DNA from 2 places in the Streptomyces sp. NPDC060002 genome. Region 1 is predicted to be linked to the other one. Evidence: riboswitches for the same ligand, from Rfam matches in the RefSeq annotation. Region 1 holds a riboswitch; the other holds the start of a gene.

Region 1 (4,203 bases):
CGTCGGTGAGGAGCAGGGCTGCCGGACTCGGCTTCTGCACATGCCCGTCGACGACGGCGCGGACGGTGTACGTCCCCGTCCCCCGGCTGTCGTCCTGATAGGTCGTCGATTTCCTGATCGGCTCCCGGTTGAGGCGGCGGCCGTTCTTGTAGACGTTGAAGGCGATGGCGTCGCCGTACCGCGCGTATTCGGTGCCGAGCAGCCGCCAGCTGAGGAAGGTCCCGTCGCCTGACGGGGTGGCGACCAGGCCGCGGTCGAGGTTCTCGACGATCCGGCGCGGGGTCCCGGCGGCGTGCCCGGGAGGCGCGGAGACGAGTCCGGCCAGCAGGGCCGCGACGGTGACGGCGGCCGCGGCGGCGGCGCCCTTGATGACGATGCGTCGGTCGACGCCGGACACAGGACCTCCGAGGAGCGATAGAAAGCGCTTGCTCACTGACGGGGATCACTGTGTCCCCACTCTGTCCCACCTGTCGATGGGGCGAGAAGGGCTGCCACAAGAACGCAATAGAACGATCATGAACGCGCGAACTCCCACACCGGCGCCGCCCGGACACGCCGAAGGCCGGACCCGGGGATCGGGGTCCGGCCTTGGGCCGCGTGTCAGGCGGGAGGTCGTCGGAGTCGGAGGGGATCAGCCGACGGAGACGCCGTGCGAGCGGAGGTAGGCGATCGGGTCCACGTCGGAGCCGTAGTCCGGGGTGGTGCGGATCTCGAAGTGCAGGTGCGGGCCGGTCACATTGCCGGTCGCGCCGGAGAGGCCGACCTGCTGGCCCGCGGTCACGGTCTGGCCGGCCGAGACGGAGAGCTGGGACAGGTGGGCGTACTGGGCGTAGTAGCCGTCGGCGAGCTTGATGACGACCTGGTTGCCGTACGCGCCGCCCCAGCCCGCGGAGACGACGGTGCCCGCACCCACGGCCTTGAGGGTGGTGCCGGTCGGGACGACGAAGTCGGTGCCGGTGTGGTAGCCGCTGGACCACATGCTGCCGGCCGTGTGGTAGGCGGTGCCGACGGTGGCGCCCCCCACCGGCAGCGTGTAGCCGCTGGAGGTACCGGTGCCGCTCTCGGCGGCCTGGGTGACCGTCTTCGAGGAGGACGAACCGGACGACGAGGAGGAAGAGGAGGAAGAGGAGGAAGAGGACGACGACTTGGTTCCGGACGCCTTCGACTTCGACGAGGAGGACGAGGAGGACGAGGAGGAACCGGAGGACGAGCCGGTGCCGCCGGTCGCGGAGGTCGCGGCCTTCTTGCCGATGGAGAGCTTCAGTCCGGGGTGGATCAGCGACGGGTCGCCGCCGACGGCCTGACGGTTGTCCTGGTAGAGCTTCTGCCAGCCGCCGCTGACGTTCTGGTCGTCGGCGATCTTCGAGAGATAGTCGCCGGACCGCACGGTGTAGGTCTTCGCCGTCGTGGCGGTGGCCGTCTTCTGCGCCACCGGCACGGACTGCACGGCCTTTTCCGGAACGGCCTGGGAAGCCGACTGGGAGACGGACTGCGCGGGGGCCGCGTGAGCGCCGGCGGCACCTATGAGCGGAAGGGCGAGCGCGGCGCCGCCGGTTCCGGCGACGGCGATGGAGCGAGTGAAGCGCTGGGGCTTCGGACGGCGGTGCTTACCCTTCGCGGGCATGGCGAATTCCTCTCCGGCGCCTGCGAGGTGAGCTGTCGGGTGCGGACTGGAGATGTCCGGCCGCGCCGAGGCGCGGCTTTACCCCAAAGCCTGTTCCGGAGACCGGAACAGGCGGTTGTGCCTGTGGGTCCCCCGCTCCTGCCACGTACGGGTGAGTGCGCGGGTTCCGGGCGGTGGCAGGATTCGGCGTCCGTCCGGATTGGTGTGGAACGTAAGCGACCAGGACGCACAGGGACAAGCAGAGGTTGTGCTGTTAACGCCTTTCTCTTGATCCGCTGCGAGATTCCCCGGTCACACTGCGTGAGTCAAAGGGCTCGTTCATCGGCAAGCACCCTTGAAAGCATGCGAATTACGTGGACATGGCGAACGACGCACGGTCACGGATATGACGCTGCTCACGTGACGGCTCTCCAGGTTCCTTTATTCCAGAGCGAGTTGGAACGAAGGATCCAATTCGGACAGAAACCTCAGATGCGACGCAGCCGGATAACCGTCGCATCAAGGTCGCCCCGCAGTGCGGTACGCAGTCCGTGGTGCAGCAGCACCGCCCCTCGGTGGACTTCGCCCGTTTCACGGCATTCGTACGACGCTGTCGGGTCGAGTCCGCGCAGCCGCAGCGCCGGAACGGGCTCGCCGAACCGCTGCGCCTGGAGCCAGGCGAGGACGACACTCTCGTCACCGCGCACATACTGGACGGCGCTCAGGCCGCCCGCCGGGGGCCGCAGCCGGTAGAGGTCGCCCTGCTGCACGAGGGGCCGGATCTCCTTGTAGAGGTCCACCCACCGACGCGCCTCGGCGAGCTCCTCCTCGCTCCACTCGGAGAGGTCCCCGCCGACGCCGAGCACGCCGGCCATGGCGCTGACGAACCGGAAGCGCAGCGAGCTGACCCGGCCGTTGAGCTGGGTGTTGGGACTGTCGGTGACCCACGCAGCCATGACCCGGGCGGGGTGGATCTGACTGAAGCCGTGCTGGATGTCGAGCCGGTCGAGCGGATCGGTGTTGTCGGAGGTCCACACCTGGTCGGTGCGGCTCATGATCCCGAGGTCGATGCGCCCGCCGCCGCCGGAGCAGGACTCGAAGGCGACCCCGGGGTGGGCCGCCCGCAGCCGGTCCAGGAGCGCGTACAGAGCCCGGACGTGGTCGACCCAGAGGCGCTGCGGGTAGGGGTCGTCCGGCCAGCCGGCGTCGGTGAAGCAGCGGTTGAAGTCCCACTTCACATAGTCGACGGGCGCGCTGGAGAGGAGTCCGTGGAGCTGCTCCCAGAGGTACTCCTGGACGTCCTCGCGCGCGAGGTTCAGCACGAGCTGATTGCGGAATTCCGTCCGCTTTCGTCCCGATTGGAACTGCACCCAGTCGGGGTGGGCCCGGTACAGCTCGCTGTCCGGGTTGACCATCTCGGGCTCGACCCAGATGCCGAACTGCATGCCGAGGCCGTGCACGTAGTCGGCGAGGGGCTTCAGTCCGCCCGGGAACCGGTCGGGGTTGGGCTGCCAGTCGCCGAGCCCGGCATGGTCGCCGGTGCGCGCCCCGAACCAGCCGTCGTCGACGACGAAGAGCTCCACGCCCATCGCGGCGGCCCGCCGGGCGAGCGTGCCCTGCTGCTCCTCGGAGATGTCGAAGTAGGTGGCCTCCCAGGAGTTGAACAGCACCGGCCGGTCCTGTTCGGCATCCGGGACGACGTACGCGCGCTGGTAGGCGTGCCAGGTGCGGCTCGCACCGCCGAAGCCGGCGTCGCTCCACAGTCCGGCGAAGACCGGTGTGGTGAAGGACTCCCCCGCGGCCAGCCGCAGCAGACCCGAGTCGTCGTACCCGGCGCCCCCGGTGATCTGTACGCGCGCGTCCGGGAGTTGGGCGACGGCGATCCGCCAGGAACCCGACCAGCCGAGGGCGCAGCCGTAGACCTCGCCGCGCTCCTCGGTCGCGTCGGTGTCCAGGGCGACCCAGGGCAGGTGCTGGTGCCCGGTGTGGCCGCGGCGGCTGCCGATGACCTGCTCCCCGTAGGTGAGGGGGGACCGGGTGAGCCGGGACTCGGCGGCCCAGCGGCCGTGCAGCTGCGACAGCCGCCAGTCGTCGCGCTCGGGCAGGGTCCAGGTGGCGGAGTCGGCGCGCAGCAGCTCCAGCGGCCGCTCACCGTCGTTGCGCAGGGTCGTCCAGCGCTCGACGACATCGCCCCGCATCCGGTAGTGCAGGGTGACGGTCAGCCCGGCGTCCCGGAACCGCAGCCGCAGCTCGCCGCCGTCGGCCTCGAAGCCCTCGTAGGACCACTCGGTGCCGCGTCGCTCGTCGGTGCGCACGGACAGGGCGGGCCGGACGAAGCGGGGTCCGCCCTCGACCGGGTACTCCTCCCGGCCGTCGAGCGGGGACTCGAAGGACGCCCCGCGCTCCGACGGCGGATGGCCGGCGAGCGCCTCGGCGTCCGCGAGCGCGATGCCCGGGCCCCAGTGCAGGTGGACCAGCTCGTCGCCCTCGGTGAGGTGGAGGGCGTAGCTGCTCGTCGGCCCGGAAAGGAGCCAGGTGCGGCCGTTGTCGGCGATCTCGGGCATCAAACCCCCACTGATTCGAACAGGTGCGATCAAGCA
Region 2 (4,203 bases), on a different contig from region 1:
TTGGAGTCGGCGTGCGAGCCGCCGTTCAGGATGTTCATCATCGGCACCGGCAGCAGGTGCGCGTTGGGGCCGCCCAGGTAGCGGAACAGCGGCAGGTCGCTGGCCTCGGAGGCGGCGTGGGCGACGGCGAGCGAGACGCCGAGGATGGCGTTGGCGCCGAGCGAGCCCTTGTTGTCGGTGGCGTCCAGGTCGAACATGGCCTGGTCGATCAGGCGCTGCTCGGTGGCGTCGTAGCCGACGAGCTCCGGGCCGATCTGCTCGATGACGGCGAGGACGGCCTTCTCGACACCCTTGCCGAGGTAGCGGTTGGGGTCACCGTCGCGGAGCTCGATGGCCTCGAAGGCACCGGTGGAGGCGCCGGACGGAACGGCGGCACGACCCGTGCTGCCGTCGTCGAGGCCGACCTCGACCTCGACCGTGGGGTTGCCTCGGGAGTCCAGGATTTCCCGGGCTACGACGACGTCGATGGACGGCACGAGCATCTCCTTCTTGGGATGTGACGCTGGTTGTGCGGGGCCCAGGGACCGTGACGATCCCTTGCTGAGCCTTGCGACTAGAGCCTAACCGCCCCGGAGCCGTCGGCAGCCGACCGACCGTCCCGTGGACAGGGAGACCGTACCTATTGTTTCCGCCCGGAACAAAGGGGGTGGCCGAGAAAGGCCGACAGGAAGTGACGAACGGGCAAAGAGAAACCCCGCTCCGGTGCGTACGGGGGAACACGCACCGGAGCGGGGAGCCCGTGGGGACGGGGGGTGACCCTCACGAGGTCTTCAGTGTGCCGACCTCGGATGTGAGGGCGCTGTGGCTTCTCTTGGGGCCAGGTGTCACTTCACGTGCCATGACACTTCAGGCCCAGTGTCACGGCATGTGAAGTTGTCACTTCAGGCGCAGTGTCACTTCAGGCGCAGTGTCACTTCAGGCGCAGTGTCACTTCAGGTGCAGCTGCTGGCCCGGGTAGATGAGGTCCGCTTCGACGACGATGTCCTTGTTCAGCTCGAACAGCTTCGCCCAGCCGCCCTTGACCTTGTGCTTCTCGGCGATGGAGCTGAGGGTGTCGCCCTTGACGACCTTGTACTCGCCGTCGCCCTTCTTGACCTTCTCGCCGGTCGGGGTGGTGACCGTCTTGGAGGCGGCCGGGCGGTCGGTCGAGCGGGAGGCGCTCTGCTCCTCGGTCGAGCGGCTGCTGGTGCCGCCGCTGTTCGACGAGCTGGAGGAACCGGAGGAGCCGGCCGAGCCGGAGCTCGAGGAGCCGGCGCTGCCGCCGTTGTAGGCGGCGCCGGACAGGCCGGTGCCGCAGACCGGCCAGGCACCCTTGCCCTGGCCCGCGAGGACCTTCTCGCCGATGGCTATCTGCTGGGACTTGGAGGCCTGGTCGGCGGTGGAGGCGTAGGCGGTGCCGCCGTACGCGGCCCAGGTGGACGCCGAGAACTGGAGGCCGCCGTAGTAGCCGTTGCCGGTGTTGATGGACCAGTTGCCGCCGGCCTCGCACTGGGCGACCGCGTCCCACTCGGAGGCGGTGGCGGCGGAGGCGCTGCCGGCCGCCATCAGCGGGGCGGCGATGGCGACACCGGTGACGCCGGCGAGCGCGGCGACGCGGGTCGCCTTGGACGGGCGGCGGTGCTTGCCCTTGGCGGAAAACAGCATGGTGGATCCCCTCACCGACGCCTGCGAGGTGAGCTGTCGGGTTCGGGCCGTGTGAGTTGCCCGGCCACGTCCTCGTCCGCCGGAGCGCTGCTCCGTGGGAGGTGTGGCTTCACCCCGAGCCGTTCCGGTCGACCGACCGGCGCGGCACTTACCTTGGGTCCCCCGCTCCTGCCTGCGGCGCTTACGCGACGACTGTTCCCGGGTCGTCGCTGGCAGGATTCGGCGTTGCGACGGCCGGGGCTCGGGTTGCCGAGCGGCCTCGACCGTAGACACGCGATCGGCGGAATTTCAAAGACGATCAGGGCTTCTGAGACTCATCCCACACTTTCACCAAAACGGACATTCGGCGCGAAGCGTGACGTGAACTCCCGCTGTTTTTCTTGGGCTTTGCGCCCTATTACACCCCTGTGTCGAGGGTCTGACCGGCGGCGATGTTGCTCGGGTCGACGCCGATGAGGTCCCTGTTCTCGGCGTAGAGGGCGCGCCATCCGCCGTCGAGGCCAAGGGAGTCGGCGATGGACGCGAGGGAGTCGCCCTCCTGGACGACATAGGTGGCCGCGGCATGCCGGCCGGCGGAGGCGGTGGTGGTGCCGTCCACGCCGGTGTCGGTCGCGCTCTTGGTCGCCGCCTCGTCGGCGGTGGCGCCACGGTGGCGGCCGGAGCCGAGGGAGCTGGTGTCGACGAGGCTCCAAGAGCCCTCATCCTGGCCGGAATTGTCCGAGTCGCCCGTTTCCGGGGTCGCCGTGGGGGAACCGTCGCCCGTCGACCCGTCACCCCGGCCGCCGGAACCGCCGGACGTGCCGGAGTCATCCGTGGCGGCGGAGGAAGAGGACGAAGGGGAGGAAGTGGACGCCGAGGGCGAACCGGAGGAATCGGCGGACGAGTCGGACGATCCCGTCGAGGAGTCACCGCTCGTCGAGGAGCCCGAGGATCCGGACAACCCCCTGGACAGGTCGGACAATCCGGAAGACCCTGATGAGTCGGACGAGTCGGACGAGTCGTCCGCCACGCCGGTGTCCACGTTCAGTGCGCCGTTCTCCTGGGTGAGCCCGGAGGTCAGCCCGCAGGTGCCCCATGCCCCGATGCCGTCGGCCGCGAGCACCTTCTGCGCCACGGCGATCTGCTGGCTGCGGCTGGCCAGGTCCGGGCTCGTCGCGTAGTCGAGGCCGCCGTACGTCTCCCAGTCCTTCTGGGTGAGGCTCAGGCCGCCGTACTCGCCGTCGCCGTCGTCGGCGCTCCACGAGGCGCCGGTCTCGCACTGCGCCACCTTGTCCCACACCGTGCCGTCGGCCGCGCTCGCGCCGGAGGCGGCGAGCAGCGGGATGGCGATGGCGGAGCCCGTCACTCCGGCCGCGACAAGGAGGGCCGGGGCCTGGCGGGGGCGACGGTGACGACCGTTCCCGGAGAGCATGCGAGGGGCCTTTCTCTGGACAGCACTGACCGGCGCGGCGGGTGAGACCGATGTTCCGCGCTGACGAGTGAACGTATCGGCAGACGATCACTTGTCACAAGTTAATGCCGCGCAGATCACGTGAAGATCACAGACTTGAGTGTTGGTCACCTTTGCTCCGCCGAACGGTCACACTCCGGCTGACATCCGGTCAGACATGGACCGCTTATGAGCCGGATTGCACCGGAGTGAACTCGACCGGCAAAGTCCGCAATCCGCGCATGATGAGCCCACCGCGCCACCTCAACTCGGCCGGATCCACGGCCAGTCGGAGGTCGGGCAGCCGGGTCAGGAGGGTGGCCAGCGCGGTCTGGCCCTCCAGCCGGGCCAGCGGGGCGCCCAGGCAGTAGTGGATGCCATGGCCGTAGCCGAGGTGCTGGTTGTCGCGGCGGGACAGGTCGAGGGTGTCGGGGTCCGAGAAGCGCGCCGGGTCACGGTCGGCCGCCGCCAGTACGACGAGGACGGGGTCGCCCGGCGCGATGTCCTGCCCGCCGACGCTCAGCGGCTCGGTCGCGAACCGCCAGGTGGCGAGCTCCACGGGGCCGTCGTAGCGCAGGAGTTCCTCGACGCCGGTTTCGAGGAGGCCGCGGTCGCCGTCGTCCTCGGTGAGCGACCGCTGGAGGCGTTCGCGCTGCTCGGGGTGGGTGAGGAGGGCGTAGGTGCCGTTGCCGATGAGATTGACGGTCGTCTCGAAGCCGGCGAACAGCAGGATGAAGGCCATGGCGGCGGCCTCGTTCTCGGTGAGGTGCTCGCCATGGTCCGAGGCGCGGATCAGACCGGAGAGGAGGTCCTCGCCGGGAGCCGGGTCGGCGGGGAGCTCCGCGCGCTTGCGGTGGATGAGCTCCAGCAGGTACCCGCGCATCTTCTTCACCGACCGCGCGACCCCGCCCCTCGGGCCCCCGCCGTGCCGGATCATCATCCCCGCCCAGTCGCGGAAGTCGTCCTGGTCCTCGCGGGGGACGCCCAGGAGGTCGCAGATCGCGTAGATGGGGAGAGGAAAGGCGAAGTCGTGGATGAGGTCGGCACCGCCCTCGGCGGCGAACCGGTCGATGAGCTGATCCGTCAGCTCCTGGACGCGCGGCGCGAACTCGGCGACCCGGCGGGGCGTG

Evidence for each region. A riboswitch is a leader RNA that binds a small molecule or an ion and turns the genes downstream of it on or off. The one in region 1 is predicted to bind cyclic di-AMP.
Region 2: another riboswitch for cyclic di-AMP. It lies ahead of ACFWBD_RS23525 (transglycosylase family protein); the one in region 1 lies ahead of ACFWBD_RS02445 (LysM peptidoglycan-binding domain-containing M23 family metallopeptidase).

What each region holds. Positions count from the first base shown of each region.
Region 1 covers NZ_JBHWUW010000001.1:528,308-532,510, forward strand. Annotated here, with positions in the region: gene ACFWBD_RS02440 (hypothetical protein) at 1-397, opposite strand, end outside; gene ACFWBD_RS02445 (LysM peptidoglycan-binding domain-containing M23 family metallopeptidase) at 632-1,624, opposite strand; cyclic di-AMP (ydaO/yuaA leader) riboswitch at 1,629-1,823, opposite strand; gene ACFWBD_RS02450 (alpha-galactosidase) at 2,092-4,167, opposite strand.
Region 2 covers NZ_JBHWUW010000027.1:62,449-66,651, forward strand. Annotated here, with positions in the region: gene eno (phosphopyruvate hydratase) at 1-482, opposite strand, end outside; gene ACFWBD_RS23525 (transglycosylase family protein) at 928-1,644, opposite strand; cyclic di-AMP (ydaO/yuaA leader) riboswitch at 1,648-1,834, opposite strand; gene ACFWBD_RS23530 (transglycosylase family protein) at 2,042-3,055, opposite strand; gene ACFWBD_RS23535 (cytochrome P450) at 3,261-4,203, opposite strand, start outside.